One region of the Marinomonas sp. ATLA20 genome, then DNA from elsewhere that is predicted to be linked to it. Evidence: riboswitches for the same ligand, from Rfam matches in the RefSeq annotation. Region 1 holds a riboswitch; each other region holds the start of a gene.

Region 1 (5,438 bases):
CATCGCTTTGTTTTAGAGCCCAAGTATCTTGTGTGCTTAAAATGGCGGCTTTGGTTGCCCCTTCTTGTTTGGCAAAGGCGATGAGTTCATGTATTTCATCTTCAGCATTTAAAGAGAAATGATACAGATTTTTAGGATGCTGATTAATATCGAGCTGATTAAGCGCGATAACAGGGTAAGGTAACTCTAGGCGACTTACTTGAGCAACGTTGTTTTTTTGCAAAGGTCCAATAATGACGTCAGGCTGTTGCTCGTTGGCTGCGTTGAGTGCTTCTTGGATAGTCGCATAGTCATCAACGTTGACGACATGAATTTCTGGCCTAGCTTGATTTTGCTTGTAGAAAGAGGCAAAGAAGCCATCAACAATAGCTTGGGATGCGCGTTCTAACTTCCCGCTCATTGGTAACATCAAGACGATCTTTTTAGGCGCCATCTGTTCAACGGAAGCCATTATTTCAAAATCTTGTGGTGGCGAAAGGGCGGCTGGGTGATTTGGATTTTCAGCTTGCCACTTTTTGAACATCTTAAGTTGTTGTTCAATGGACAGGGTTTGATTTCTTAATATGCTGCTGATTGTAAGCCAGCCATTAAGTAGAGGCTTTTGCTGCTGAAATAATTCGTCCACTTCATTTTGAGTCAGGTTTTGGATCGCCATCCATAATTTTGCTTGATTTTCTTCGCCTTCGTTAAGAGGAAGGTTGTAGGTTAAATCCATGCGAAGGTCGACGACTTCTAGCCAATTTCCAAAATGTTCAAGGATGGATGCTCTTGTTTCTTTAAGTTTATTTTGATTGTCCGGATGGCGCGCAGCAATAAGCTGATTCGCTTGCTCTAGATAGCTTTTAGATTCAATTGAATCATCTAGGTAAGACGCAGACAAAGCAGCTAATAAATAGGCTTCAAATTGAATAGAAGAAGGCGTTGTTAAAAGCTTGTCTTCTAAAATATCAATGGCCTGTTGAAACTCACCTTGCTCATACAGATTTTTGGCAGAGAGGTAAGCATCGGCCAGCGCTTTGGAAACATCGGTTGTTTTTTTTGGGTGATAAATACTAGGCGGCAAAGTTCTTTCTTGTGAACCGCTATTTTTTGCTTGGACCCTGTTTTGTGGCTGCTCCATATTTAAATTCATGGAATTACAGGCGCTTAGCAGAAAAGTACAAAGAGTTAATGATATGATGCGGTAATTAATTAGGCTCATAAGCTTATAAAATGACAAATAAAAGAGGCAACATGGTACCACATAGTTCTGATGATGCGAGAGGGTCGCTGTACATAGTTGCCACTCCAATTGGCAATCTAGATGATTTCAGTAAGAGAGCAGAGCAAACTTTACGCGATGTAGACTATATAGCCGCAGAAGACACTCGACACACTCGCCGCTTGCTCAATCATTTTGCGATTGAAGCTAAGCTATTTTCAATTCACGATCACAATGAAAAAGATAAAGCTAACTACGTTGCCAGCTTACTAGAGGAAGGCAAAAATGTTGCCCTAGTCTCTGATGCGGGTACGCCACTTATTTCAGATCCTGGCTATCACGTGGTGCATGCATTACGAGAGCAAGGTCATAAAGTCGTGCCGATCCCTGGTGCTTGCGCGTTGATTTCAGCATTGTGTGCTTCTGGTTTGCCTACCGATCAGTTCTTTTTTGCTGGCTTTGTTCCTGCTAAATCCAAAGGTCGTTGTGACTTGTTTGAATCTTGGAAGAAGCAAACTGGCACCGTGGTTTTTTATGAATCTACTCACCGAGTTTATGACTCCATTGCGGATGTACAAAAAGTCTATGGTGAGGATGCTCAGCTGGTTTTAGCACGGGAAGTAACGAAAACATTTGAGACATTTTTATCCGGAACGGCCTCTGAAATACTTGCCAAGTTCGATGCAGATGCTAACCAAATGCGTGGTGAGTTTGTCGTTATGCTGAGTTTTACGCAAGAGAGCGGTAATGAAGCCGAATTAGAAGCGAAGCGTATTCTGACGATTTTGCTAGAAGATTTACCGGTTAAGCAAGCGGCAGCTATGGCGGCGAAATTAACGGGTGAGAAGAAAAATTACCTCTATAAAATGGCGCTGGAAATGCAAGCCGAGTAGTTTTTCGTTGATTGGTTCCTCAAACACTTGCTGAAAATGTGGGTGTTTACATTCCGATAAGACTGGGTATACTCAGCCCTACTTGTCGGAGTGCCATTTGGCTGAGATCGCATAATTAAATGCGGGATCCGCAGAACCTGATCGGGCTAATACCCGCGTAGGAAACAAGAAAGTCTCTATTTTTCTTTTCTGCATCGAATGAACTCCTGATTTTTATGGAATCGATGCGGTCATATGTCTACAGCATCCTTTCCTAATAAAATTCAGGGTTCATGTTTTGCAAATTAACGCCAGTAGTGCGTTTGCCTGTAAAACAGCACCCCAGACAAGCAATTCTCCATTTTTTAAATAAGGGAAGTGCTATGTCGACTACGAATAAACCTCAAAAAAAACCAAGCAAATTGTCTAAAAAACAGACTCGAGAAGAAACGCGCCAAGCCGCCAAGTCTTTTATCGAATCATTACAAGCCAAGCCTTTTCCAGCGTCTGAGCGCATATATTTGAGCGGATCAGACGATTCGATTCGCGTTCCTATGCGTAAGATCAACTTAACCGATACACCGATTGGTTCTGATCCAGATAACCTGACTTTCGAACCCAATGAAGCCATCTATGTTTACGATTGTTCTGGTCCATATGCGGATCCGCACGAAAATATCGATGTGTATCGTGGTTTGGCGCCAATGCGTGCTTCTTGGATCGACAAGCGCAATGACTCCGAGGTGTTGCCCAGTGTGTCGTCAGAATTTGCGCAATCACGTTTAGAAAACTCGGCTCTGGATGAATTGCGTTTTAAAGAGTTACCTAAAGTACGCAAAGCGCGCCAAGGCAAGTGTGTGACGCAAATGCATTACGCTCGACAAGGTATTGTTACGCCAGAAATGGAATACATCGCTTTACGTGAAAATCAAAATATTGATGCAATCAAGAGCGAATTATTATTGAAGCAGCACCCAGGTCAAAGCTTTGGGGCGAATCTACAAACACGCATTACGCCAGAGTTTGTTCGTGATGAAGTGGCAAGAGGTCGCGCCATCATTCCAAACAACATTAATCATCCAGAATCTGAGCCCATGATCATTGGTCGTAATTTTTTAGTGAAGGTGAACGCCAACATTGGTAACTCTGCCGTGACGTCTTCCATTGAAGAAGAAGTAGAAAAACTGGTGTGGTCAACTCGTTGGGGCGCAGACACTGTGATGGATCTATCGACCGGTAAAAACATTCATGAAACGCGTGAATGGATCTTGCGTAACTCGCCCGTGCCAATTGGCACCGTACCTATTTATCAAGCTTTGGAAAAAGTCGATGGCGTGGCCGAAAATCTTAACTGGGACGTGTTTCGCGATACCTTGATCGAGCAAGCGGAGCAGGGCGTGGATTACTTTACTATTCATGCCGGCGTTTTGCTGCGCTATGTGCCCATGACGGCGAAACGCCTGACGGGCATCGTGTCTCGCGGTGGTTCTATCATGGCGAAATGGTGTTTGGCGCACCATACAGAAAGCTTCTTGTACGAGCGCTTCCGCGAGATTTGTGAGTTGTGCGCGCAATACGATGTGGCCTTGTCGCTTGGTGATGGCTTGCGTCCGGGGTCTATCATGGATGCCAATGACGAAGCACAAATGTCGGAACTTCGCACCTTGGGCGAGTTGACAAAAATCGCTTGGGAGTACGATGTGCAAGTGATGATCGAAGGGCCGGGGCACGTGCCAATGCAGCTTATCGAAGAGAATATGACCGAGCAGCTGAAGCATTGTCACGAAGCACCCTTTTACACGTTAGGGCCATTAACACAAGACATTGCTCCGGGTTACGATCACATCACGTCTGGTATTGGGGCAGCGCAAATCGGTTGGTATGGCTGTGCCATGTTGTGCTACGTGACGCCAAAAGAGCATCTTGGGTTGCCAAACAAAGAAGACGTTAAGCAAGGCTTAATTACCTATAAAATCGCAGCTCATGCAGCGGATTTGGCCAAGGGTCATCCTGGGGCGCAAATTCGAGACAACGCCTTATCGAAAGCACGGTTTGAGTTTCGTTGGGAAGATCAGTTCAACCTGTCGTTAGACCCTGAAACCGCCCGTTCTTATCACGATGAAACATTGCCGCAGGCCTCTGGTAAAGTTGCGCATTTCTGTTCCATGTGCGGGCCAAAATTCTGTTCGATGAAAATCACCCAAGAAGTTCGCGACTATGCAAAAGGGCTAGAGAGTGCAAAAGAGTTAGAAGGCACACAGGCAATCGATGTGAGTGCTTTAGAAGCGAACACCGGTATGCAGCAAATGTCTGAGCATTTTCGTGAACTAGGCAGTGATGTCTACTTAGCCACAGATAAGTTAACCACAGATAAATTAACGTCAAATAAATCAAAAGAAGAATCGCTGTAAGCGAAAGGAGGATATATGTCTATAAAACCTCCTGTGGTCTGGTGCGTGGGCGAGTCGGACTCGTCCGCCCACACTGGACTTCAAGTGGATTTACACACAGGGCAAGATTTAGGTTGCCACGTGCAAACCATCGTCACTTGCATCACAGCGCAAAACTCCAAAGAAGTGCGCATCGTCGAGCCTGTTTCTTTGTCCATGTTCGATGAGCAGTGGCAAACCTTGCTCGACGACGTACCGCCAGATGCTATTAAAGTGAGCTTGCTACCATCCATTGAGATAGTAAAAGCCTGCTCGATTTGGTTGAAGCGTATTAAAGCAGACTTTCCTACTGTGTTGGTTGTCTTTGATCCCGTAATAGCGGCGAGCTGCGAGTCGGGAAACCTGTTGCAGCAAGACTCAGTCGCAGCGTCTTTATTGGAATCAGTGCTGCCTTATGTGGATGTCATTACACCCAATTTGATGGAGTTTGAACGGCTGACAGGTTTATCAGCTCAACAGTCAGTGGTTGATATACAAGGTCAGTTGGCTGCGTATTTATCGTCGTCCAAGTGTGCTTGGTTGCTGAAATCAGGTCAATTAGATTCAGAGAAGGCAACAGGCTGGCTAGTGAACCGGGATTCTATCATTGGTTTCGCATGCGAAAGACTGGTTGTACAAAACACCCGTGGCACAGGCAACGCCTTGTCGATAGCGCTGGCTGGCTTTATCGCTCATGGCTACGATCTTTTAGATGCGATGACTATGGCGCAAGCTTATATCACTGGAGCCTTGAAAACAGGCGTGCAAATAGGCAAAGGAACTGGTTCATTGGGTCGACCTGGTTGGCCGCTTCAGATTGAAAACCTTCCAGCGATTGTTTCACCAAACATGAACACAAAGGCTTCAACAACGCTGCCTTTTGCCAAGATGGACCTCAAAAAAATGGGCTTGTATCCCGTTGTTGATTCTGTGGAT
Region 2 (5,438 bases), on a different contig from region 1:
ATTGCCTGCTGGTAAGACTCTAGCGCTGGTGGGGCGATCTGGTAGTGGTAAGTCTACCATGGCAAATTTGATTCCTCGTTTTTACGATTTTGATGAAGGCAGCATTAGTATTGATGGTGTTTCTATTAATGATTATAGGCTGACGGAATTGCGTTCTAATATTGCTTTGGTTAATCAACAAGTGGTTCTTTTCAACGGTACGATTCGCGAAAATATTGCTTATGGTCACCTGAGCGATTCTAGCATTGATGCCGTTGTTGATGCGGCGAAAGCAGCTAATGCATGGGAGTTTATTCAGGAGCTGGATAATGGGTTGGATACCATGGTCGGAGAGAATGGTGTGTTGCTCTCTGGTGGACAACGTCAGCGTATAGCCATTGCTCGAGCCATCCTGAAAAATGCGCCGATTTTAATACTAGATGAAGCCACTTCGGCATTGGACACTGAATCTGAGCGTGCTATTCAGACAGCGTTAGACGGTCTTATGGAAAACCGTACGACTATTGCTATTGCCCATCGATTATCCACTATTGAGAACGCCGATATTATTGCTGTTGTGGATCATGGGGAAATCATTGAGCAAGGTTCACATAGTGAATTGTTGCTGATGAATGGCGCTTATGCGCAGCTTCATAATCAGCAATTTAGTGAGACTTCAGCTTAACTATGTGGCTATACCGTTCTTTATTGGTGTTATTAACGCCGGTTATTTTATCGAAAATACGGCGTTTTAAGAAAACCTATAAACATTATCGTGCAAAAGAAGCCTTTGGCTTTTGGCCTTCTGTTGAAGCGGATTTATGGATTCATTGTGCGTCTGTGGGGGAGGTGCTGGCCGTTCGTCCTTTGGTGCTTCAGTGGCGTGAAAAGTACCCTACGCAAAAATTGTTAATTACTACAATGACACCAACGGGTGCAGAGCAAGTGGTTAAAACCTTCCCTTTTGCTGAGCATCGATATTTGCCAATGGACTGGCGCTCAAGTGTTAAAAGGGCGCTGAAAAAGCTGACTTGCAAACATTTATTGATTGTTGAAACTGAGCTTTGGCCAAACTTGTTGCAACTGGCTAAGTATAAAGGTCTGCGTGTTGAAGTTGTGAACGCACGCCTTAGTGATCGTTCTTTTCTACGTTATAAAAAGTTTTCGACTATTTCTAAGTCTTTGTTTGCCTTGCCTGACTGCTTTTTGGCTCATGCCCAAGCTGATGCTGTGCGCTTTGAAGAGTTGGGGGCGAAGAAAGTATTGGTGACAGGAAGTATCAAATTTGATCTTGCTGTCCCCCCTGAAGTATTCCAAGCCAATTGGCGTGGGCAATTAGGTTCTCGTTTTATCTGGGTGGGAGGCAGTACTCACCAAGGTGAGGATGAAATGCTCTTGCGTATTCATAAGGTGCTCTTACAGAAGTACCCTGATGCGTTATTGATACTGGTTCCTCGTCATCCCGAACGTTTTGAAGCCGTGCAAAGTTTGGCAAAACAGTATTTTGATCGAGTTGCGCTTCGCACTCAAACATCTCTCGATCAATGGACTAACTTCGAAGTGGTGGTCGGAGATTCTATGGGGGAGTTGATGCATTATTATCAAGCATCTGACTTGGCGTTTGTTGGTGGTAGCTTAATTAAGCGCGGTGGACATAACCCTATTGAGCCGGCTTTACTTGGTAAAGCTATTTTGGTTGGACCATATACCTTTAACTTTTTAGATATTACCGAACAGCTTTTACAGGTAAATGGCGCGATTCGTTGCCAAGACGAGGCGCAATTAGAGAAAGTTGTCATTGATCTAGCGGGGCAGTCGTCTCAGCGCTTCCGTCTTGGACAAGCTGCATTGCGTTTCGCAGAAAAAAACCAAGGAGCTGTTACTAGAGTGCTTGCCGAAATAGACTTCCGTTGATCGACTCTTTACAATGAGCGCTCATTATCTCATGGGGTGTTTTAGCATTTAATAAATGTTAAAGCTGAGAAGCGGATTGACCGCTAACCCACCGAACCTGATCCAGATCATGCTGGCGTAGGAATCGAGATAGCAAGTTGAGCTACCTACATGTGTAGTGGCTCAAATATCATTCTTGCCATTTCCCCTGTACGCCGCTCACTTATTTTAGGAGCGACACTTTGAAACCCTTTTCTTTATCCTCTCTTTTTTCTGCGGCTGCCGTTAGTCTTAGTGTGGTTATTTCGCCTGTAACATTGGCGACTGACACTCTAAATGTTTATACCTATGATTCGTTTTCATCTGACTGGGGGCCTGGTCCTAAGATAAAAGCTAATTTTGAGAAAGAGTGCGGCTGTAAAGTAAATTTTGTTGCGTTGGACTCTTCGGTTGGTATCTTGTCTCGTGTGCAGCTGGAAGGTAAATCGTCACAAGCAGATGTGCTTTTGGGACTAGATCTCAATCTAATGGAAGCAGCAAAGCAAACAGGCTTATTAATGGATCATAATGTTGATACATCGGCCGTGACGATTGCTGGTGGCTGGTCTGATAAGACCTTTGTACCATTTGATCAAGGTCATTTCGCCTTTATTTACAATTCTGAAACGCTTGCAAACCCACCAAGTAGTTTGAAAGACGTAGTAGATAACCAAGATTTACGAGTGATTTATCAGGACCCTCGTACTAGTACACCGGGGCTTGGTTTATTGCTATGGATGAAATCTGTTTATGGGGACAATGCTGCAGATGCCTGGGAGCGCCTGTCTTCTCATACAGTAACGGTCACGAAAGGCTGGTCCGATGCATACGGTTTATTCTTGAAAGGTGAGGCGGATGTAGTGTTGAGTTACACGACTTCTCCTGCTTACCACATTGTTGCCGAAGGTGAGAATAAGTATAAAGCAGCAACTGCTAGTGAAGGGCTTTACCCACAAATTGAAGTGGCCGCTATGATGAAAGATGCACCTCATCCCGCGTTGGCTAAGCGTTTTATGCAGTTTATTCTACAGCCAGGATTTCAATCGACTGTCGCTACGGGGAACTGGATGTTGCCAGTGGTTAAGCTTGATGAGAAATTGCCAGCGGCTTTTGATAGTGCTTTAAAGCCTACAAACAATTTGGTCTTGCCAGCAAAAGACGTCGCGCAGTATCGAAAAGCGTGGATTAATGAGTGGTTAAATGCCACGACTCGATAATAGGCGTTAAGTTGCTTTCTTTTCGAGCTGTAAAAGGGTTGTGGCCAGCGCTATTGGGCGTTGGTTTTTTCCTGTTAATGGTGGCTGCCAGTTTGGTGGCTCTTTTGCGTTATAGTGAATTATCCTCCTGGTATGGTTACCTGCAGCAGCCTTATCTTTGGCGAGTTGTGCGCTTTTCCTTATGGCAAGCCTTGCTAAGTAGCGGTATTAGTTTGCTTATTGCTATTCCTGTTGCTTCTTGCCTTATTCATCGCCAGTTTTATGGGCGTGCCGCTTTACTTCAATTGTTTTCCGTCTCCATGGTGGTGCCAACCATTGTGGCTATTTTAGGGTTGGTGGTTGTTTATGGCCGAACTGGATGGTTGAACCAGTTGTTTGGGGTGCAAGTTCCCTTATATGGTTTGGTGGGGATCTTACTTGCTCATGTTTTTTTTAATATGCCATTGGCTGTACGTCTTTTATTGCAAGGTTATGACTTGATACCTTCAGGGCAGTGGCGCCAAGCTTCGCAGCTAGGATTCTCTAGGTGGTCGGCTTTTCGCTGGATTGAATGGCACTATATGAAAAAGGTTCTGCCTGGAGCCTTTGTGTTGATTTTTATGTTGTGTTTTTCGAGCTTTGCTGTGGTGCTAAGCTTAGGTGGAGGGCCAAAATTTAGTACTTTGGAGGTGGCTATTTACCAAGCGCTGAGGTTCGATTTTGACCTTGATAAAGCCAGTTTTTTAGCTTTGTTACAGGTGTCTATATGTACTTTATTTGCGATTATTGTATATCGTCTAGCACCTATTAATCGTCAAGATGTGAGTTTGTTGGCCGTAAAAAGTTATGAGTTTAAAGATTCTTTTTGGTCTAAAGCCACTGATTTTTTAGCCATGCTTTGTGCCTTTTTATTGGTTATCCCGCCCTTTTTAGCGATTTTTGATCCAATTTTCTCACCGGTTTTTTTGAAAACATTGCAATCAGTTGCATTGTGGAATGCTGTGCTAGTTTCCTTACAAATTGCGATTCCTGCTGCGTTGGTGAGTTTGCTGCTAGGCGTCTGCTTTGCTGTGCTTGCACGTTTTTGTATGGCACGTCAGTATTTGGTGTTTCTACCAAATAAAATCGAGCATCTGGGAAATATGATTTTGATGGTTCCTGGTTTGGTTATTGCCACTGGTTTGTTTTTGACTTTACGTGATTTTGGCTGGGGGCTGCAGTCTAGTTATTGGATTGTGGTGTGGGTGAATGCGGTAATGGCATTGCCTTTTGTACTGAGAGCTTTGATGCCAGTCATGTACCAACAAGAGCGGCGTTTTCGAAATGTGTATTTGAGTTTGGGGATTCAGTCTTGGTCACGGTGGCGTTTGGAGTGGTCGTTGATTCGAACCAGTGTTGCCCAAGCCTTGGGTTATGCGCTACTACTTTCTTTGGGAGATATGGGAGTCATTGCGTTATTTGGTAGTCAGGGCTTGGTGTCCTTACCCTTGTATTTATTTCAGTTGATTGGTTCTTATCGTTTGGAAGAGGGAGCTTGCGTTGCTGTGGTGTTGATCTCTCTGTGTTTGATTTTGTTTTATTGTTCATCTCGCTTTATTGGTGGAGTCACTGCACGTGTTAAAGATTAACCTTCAATATGATTGGGAGGCTTTTCATGCAAATTATTGCGTGGATATTGCTCCTGGTGTGACTACATTGCTTGGTGGAAGTGGTGAAGGGAAGAGTACGCTGTTGCATTTATTAGGCGGCTTTTTGGATGGACGTGGTGAGCTGTATTTTAATGATGATTCACTGTTGCCTTTGCCCGCCTATGAAAGGCCAATTTCGACCTTATTTCAAAGTGATAATTTATTTCCGCAATTAACCGTTTGGCAAAATGTTGCTATAGGCTTGTCTCCTTCTTTGTCTTTGAGCAAAGAGCAAAAGCAAAAAGTCCAATGGGCACTTGATAAAACGCAATTGATTGATAAAGCCGAACGTTTCCCGCAGGCTTTGTCTGGCGGTCAAGCTCAGCGGGTGGCAATTGCTCGAGCGCTGGTTCGAAAAAAACCGATCTTATTGTTAGATGAGCCCTTTAGTGCACTGGATCCAGCATTGCGTGAAGAAATGCTACATTTGGTTAATGATGTAACCCAGGAGCTTGGGCTGACGACCTTGTTGGTGTCGCATTTACCAAAAGAAGCCAGTCTAGTTGGCGGTCGTGTGATTTTGATAGAGCAGGGTCGTATTACTGCTCATGAGGCTGTGTCGGTATTATCTCAGGCTGAGCCTCATCCACTTTTCTCTCGTTACTTTGGTGTTTCTAGTGCTGGAGAGATTTCGCGTCATAAT
Region 3 (5,438 bases), on a different contig from region 1:
TTAACGCCTTCTTGCCCAAGCATGGTGCCAAGCGTCGCTTCTTCGTTCCCAGCAATAGAGATGCCAATGCTTTTCCCTTCAAGATCCGCAAGGGAGTCGTTTTTTCCATTATCAAGCACCAACAGAGTATTCAATGGTGTCGCGACCAATGTTGAAGCACGGATTAAAGGTAAACCAGCAGATACATCCATGGTCAAATTTGGTTGATATGACACGGCCAAGTCCACTTTACCAGCAGCAACCAACTTAGCAGGCGTACTTGGATCAGCAGGCTCTTCGATTTTCACCTGCAGGCCTGCCTGTTCAAAGTAGCCACGCTCTTTGGCAATAATGATAGGGCCATGACCTGGATTAACAAACCAATCCAGCATTAACGTTAGCTTCTTTTCTGCCGCCATAACATTATTCGAAACCAGCACCGCAAACAGAGCAATGGCACTCAGCAATGTATTTTTATTCATCGATTTTTTCCTTTTATGGTTCTACTTATTTTGCCAAGGGATGGCTTTTTTCAATACTATGTCCGTGCTGAAATACAAGATGATCGAGAGCACCGCGAGAATAAATAAGGCGGCAAACATCTCATCAATAATCATCCGCGCATTCGCTTGCAGCATCAGATAACCCAAGCCTTCGCTTGACCCTACCCATTCGCCAACCACCGCACCAATCGGCGCAATAACAACGGCAACACGAATGCCTGAAGCGAGCGTCGGCAAAGCCGCAGGCAATTGAATATGCCGCAACAATTGCCACTTCGAGGCGCCCATGGTTTTAGCAAGGTCAAGATAACCGGTAGGTGTGTTACGCAGGCCGTCATAACAACAGGTCGTCACCGGAAAGAAGATAATAATGGCCGCAATGACCACTTTTGAGGCAATGCCATAGCCTAACCAGAGCATCATCACGGGCGCGATAGCAAACACAGGAATGGCTTGGCTAGCAATGAGTATGGGGAGCAGCCAACGCTTAAGCGGCTGAAACATCAACATCATCAAGGCAAACAATAAGCCCATGGTTAACCCTAAACCGAGACCGAGCAAAATTTCTTGCGCGGTAACCCAAGTATGCTTGAGCAGCACATCATAGCGGGTTCCTAAACGATCGAGCACCGCGATTGGCGACGGCAAAATAAAGCTTGGCATCTGAAAAGCCACCACCACAATTTGCCAAAGACCAAGAATCACTGCCGTGCTGATCACCAACCGTAGCGCCGAATACGTAATACGCTCTTTCTTACTAAGGCGTGTCGACACAGAATGGTACTGAGCCATATCACTCATAGTCTTTCTCCAACTGATCCAAAATAGCTTGTTGCAAAGCAGCGCATTCAGCATCGAGTTTTCGAGGTGGCGACGACTCAGGAACATCCAACTGCTGAGCTTGGGCTGGCGCACCTTGAAGAACATACAATTGATCTGCCAAACGCACTGCCTCTTGCGGATCATGAGTGATCAATACAACCGTTTTGTCTTTTAACAAGGAGGCGGACAACGTCTGCAACTTGTGCCGAGTAACCGCATCAAGCGCTGAAAAGGGTTCGTCCATCAACACCAGCGGTTTGTCTTGCATTAAAGTACGAGCAAGCGCCACCCGTTGACGCATACCACCGGACAGTTGGGCGGGAGTCATATAGGCATTATCTGCAAGGCCGACTTGCTCAAGCAAAATCAGTGCGCGCTGCTTATCGTGTTCTTTGTTAGGAGCGGCATTGGCAAAGCGTGAGCTTAAACACACGTTGTCCAACACATTTAGCCAGGGAAGGAGCAAATCTTGCTGTGCCATATACGCAATATGGTCATGCAATACTATATTCTCAGCAGATACGTTATTGCCACTAACCGCAATCTCACCTTGCCATTCCACTTGATCGTCTAGTAGACCAGCAAGATAACGCAATATCGTCGTTTTACCGCTGCCACTACGACCCAGCAGCACCGTCCACTGATTCGCCGGAATGGTCATATTCATCCCTGCTAGCGTTGGTACCGGAGTGCCTTTGTATTGAAGGCCCCCATGACGAATCTTTATGCCGATGATGGCTTTAGCGCACATCTTGATGGCCTGCAAAGAAGTGATGAACTGGGCCGTGGCCTTGACCGATATCTAACTCATCCGCATGGGCAATCGCGCCGGTAATATACTGTTTACCTAACTGAACGGATTGCTGCAGGCTATTGCCCTGAGCAAGGTAAGAGGCAATCGCAGAAGACAGTGTGCAGCCTGTTCCATGGGTATTTTTTGTGACTAGCCGTTTAGCGCTTAATAATTCAAAGTCATCTTGTGTGATCAAAAGGTCGTTACTATTTTCGTCCGCCTCTAAATGCCCTCCTTTTAGCAAAACCGCCTTAGCGCCCAATGCACGTAAATCCGCCATCATATCGTTCATTTCGACTTCAGATTGAGGCACGGCATGACCGGTTAGCGCGGCCGCTTCAGGTAGGTTGGGTGTAACAATGTCAGCAAGAGGGAGTAATGTCTCTTTTAACGCGGATATTGCCGAGTGCTTTAGCAATAAATCACCGCTAGTAGCCACCATCACAGGATCAATCACGATATATTTCGGCTCGTATTGGCGTAATTTAGCGGCCACGACCTTGATGATGCTGACATCAGCCAGCATGCCTATTTTCACCGCAACAACATTAAGATCAGTAAAAACGGCGTCTAGTTGACTCGCGACATGGTCAAGCGGAATCGGATAAATAGCCGAAACGCCTAGCGTATTTTGTGAAGTAATCGCGGTAATGACAGAACAGGCAAAGCTACCCGTGGCGGACATAGCCTTAATATCCGCTTGAATACCCGCACCGCCGCCACTGTCTGACCCTGCAATGGTAAGCACAATAGGAATATTTTTTGACGCGGTTTGATTCGTTTTTTGCTGTTTAAGGTGTTGCTGTGTAGATGGTGCCATTATCGTTCCTATTAAAGACGTATAGGAACTGACTTTGGCCATTCTGGAGGGATCAAAGATCGGACTCGCATAAGATAGCCGTAATTGCTCGGCTAAAGGCAAAGTGCAAATAGTTCCCTACGCCAGTGCTAACTGAATCAGGTTCTGCGGGTCTCTTTCGATCTCAGCCAATGCATTGGCCCCCCGACTATTTCACAGAAAGAATAACAGGACATTCAGGTGAAAGGTATTCTTTTTTAAACAGCCGACACATACAAAAACGGCCCTCTTTACACTAAAGAGGGCCGTTTGATTTCAGAAGTAATGTACCGTAACAAGGATTTACAACAGCCACATAACGCTATGAAATTTCTCGCAAACTAAGCTCTGTCTCAAACGAATAAAATTTCGCACTTAGACCTGCAACACGTACCCCATAAAGGCGCGCGGTATCGAGATCCCCTTGCGACATTTCTTCAGGTCCAGCATCGGCAGCAACTTGTGCCATTGGACCAAGAAATGACCCCATTCGGTTGATATCATCACGCTGTGACGCTTTTGTATTAGAAGACTTCATTCCCATACCGACCCAAATACCTCTATGCTGAGCCGCAAATAAAGTGAAGTATTGCAGAGTCGATAGCTTGTCACCATTGATACTAGAGCTGTTGGTAAAACCGCCGAACACTTTGTTTTTCCATTGATCTTCGAACCACGGCTTTGATGATGCATCAGCAAACTTCTTGAACTGCCAACTTGGCCCGCCCATATAGGTTGGAGATCCTAAAATCACAAAGTGCGCTTTGCTAATATCAGACCACGCTGTTTCGCTTAATTCACCATTTGCATCAATCGGTAGCAGTTTAGCGTTCGCCCCATCCGCAACGGCTTCTGCCACTCGTCGAGTATGGCCATAACCAGAATGATAGATGACTACCCCTTTCAACTCTGAAGAAAAACTCATAACACACCTCTTAATTTGATTGATAAAACTTGCCCTAAAGACAAAACAAAAAACGCCCGACTTTTCATCACAGAACACAACGCAAAGGCTTTTGCCTAAATTGAAATAACAGAACTACCAAAACCAACAATGGAAAAATGACATGCAGCCACTGCTGATATAGTACGAGCGTAATAAGCGCCCCCACTAAAACCAAACCACCTAAAGCAAGACCCGCCTGCCGCAATTTAAGCGACGACTTGGTTTGCCAATAAGCACTTAAAAGCTCAAGTGCCGCGGTGATGTAATGGAAACCATCGGGGTAACCCCAACGGCTGTAGTCTTCAAGCAAGGGAGCAGGAGGAAACACATTCAACAATCCCGCAAAGACAAAAAAAGCGACCAACAACCAAGTCATAAAAAATTGGTAAGAAAACAGTTTCATCTGACTACTCCCCTAGCTATCGCAATGTTGGCGTAGTTTGCTTACCGGACGGCATGCGAGTAGGCGCGGTACGTTCAAGCATCCAGCCAGGATATTCCGGAACCAGACGACTAACAGAGTCCAGAATAGCTAGATCTTGCTGATCTAACTGGATCTCTACTGCTGCAAGGTTCTGCTCTATTTGATCGAGGCGTTTTGCTCCTGTAATCACAGACGTTACAAAAGGCTTACTCAATACATAAGCAAGCGCCACGGCAGCAATAGAAGCATCATGTTTTGCTGCAATCGGTCGCATAGCATCAACACACGCCCAAACTTTGTCCCTATCCACAGGAGGAAAGTCAAAATTGGCACGCCGCCCTTCGCCTTTTGAGTCTGGCGAAAATTTTCCTGATAGCAGCCCGCCAGCCAAAGGAGACCAAGCCAGTAATCCCATCTTTTCTTCCATTAACATGGGAGCCATTTCACGCTCTAAATCTCTCCCAGCCAAAGAAAAATAGCCTTGCACAGTTTCAAATCGCGTAAAACCCTCTCGCTCAGCAATACCCTGTGCTTTCGCGATACGCCAAGCTGTCCAATTAGACAAACCGATATAACGAATCAAGCCGCGCGAAACAAGGTCATCAAGTGTTCGCAGAGTTTCTTCAATAGGCGTGATAGGATCGTTAGCATGAATTTGATAAAGGTCGATGTAGTCCATTTGCAAGCGCTCCAAACTTGCTTCTACCGAATCCAAAATATGGCCTCGAGAAGCACCTCTATCATTCGGACCCGCTCCTGATGGGTTAAAAACCTTAGTCGCAATCACCACATCTTTACGAGGCACATTTAGATTCTTTAAAGCTTGGCCGAGCATTTTCTCAGAGTGCCCATTTGTATAAACATCCGCTGTATCAAAGAAGTTAACACCAGCAGAAAAGCAACACTCCACAATGCTGTCCGCTGTCGCCTGATCCATTCCTGCAATATCATGGTAAAGACCTTGTTGACCTGTCGGACCAAATGTCATGGTTCCAAGGCACATTTCTGACACAAACAACCCTGTATTACCCAGTTGGTTATAGCGCATGTCATTCTCCCAAATACGTAGAACCAGCCCGCCTGACTCTCTAAGATTCCACTCTACCTTGTGGCATTTTTACGATAAACTACTC

What was found. A riboswitch is a leader RNA that binds a small molecule or an ion and turns the genes downstream of it on or off. The one in region 1 is predicted to bind thiamine pyrophosphate.
Region 2: it holds a riboswitch for thiamine pyrophosphate, as region 1 does, so the genes downstream of both, thiB (thiamine ABC transporter substrate binding subunit) here and thiC (phosphomethylpyrimidine synthase ThiC) in region 1, are expected to answer to the same signal.
Region 3: it holds a riboswitch for thiamine pyrophosphate, as region 1 does, so the genes downstream of both, thiD (bifunctional hydroxymethylpyrimidine kinase/phosphomethylpyrimidine kinase) here and thiC (phosphomethylpyrimidine synthase ThiC) in region 1, are expected to answer to the same signal.

Annotation. Positions count from the first base shown of each region.
Region 1 is NZ_JBXUKU010000009.1:91,161-96,598, forward strand. It holds gene AC2A4J_RS15210 (penicillin-binding protein activator) at 1-1,120, opposite strand, end outside; gene rsmI (16S rRNA (cytidine(1402)-2'-O)-methyltransferase) at 1,234-2,094, shown strand; TPP riboswitch at 2,171-2,275, shown strand; gene thiC (phosphomethylpyrimidine synthase ThiC) at 2,457-4,484, shown strand; gene thiE (thiamine phosphate synthase) at 4,500-5,438, shown strand, end outside.
Region 2 is NZ_JBXUKU010000017.1:49,808-55,245, reverse strand. It holds gene msbA (lipid A export permease/ATP-binding protein MsbA) at 1-664, shown strand, start outside; gene AC2A4J_RS19120 (3-deoxy-D-manno-octulosonic acid transferase) at 667-1,893, shown strand; TPP riboswitch at 1,916-2,035, shown strand; gene thiB (thiamine ABC transporter substrate binding subunit) at 2,115-3,128, shown strand; gene thiP (thiamine/thiamine pyrophosphate ABC transporter permease) at 3,140-4,735, shown strand; gene AC2A4J_RS19105 (thiamine ABC transporter ATP-binding protein) at 4,722-5,438, shown strand, end outside.
Region 3 is NZ_JBXUKU010000019.1:50,221-55,658, reverse strand. It holds gene AC2A4J_RS19680 (ABC transporter substrate-binding protein) at 1-461, opposite strand, end outside; gene AC2A4J_RS19675 (ABC transporter permease) at 483-1,283, opposite strand; gene AC2A4J_RS19670 (ABC transporter ATP-binding protein) at 1,276-2,055, opposite strand; gene thiD (bifunctional hydroxymethylpyrimidine kinase/phosphomethylpyrimidine kinase) at 2,045-2,917, opposite strand; TPP riboswitch at 3,015-3,113, opposite strand; gene AC2A4J_RS19660 (flavodoxin family protein) at 3,258-3,860, opposite strand; gene AC2A4J_RS19655 (DoxX family protein) at 3,928-4,284, opposite strand; gene AC2A4J_RS19650 (aldo/keto reductase) at 4,301-5,353, opposite strand.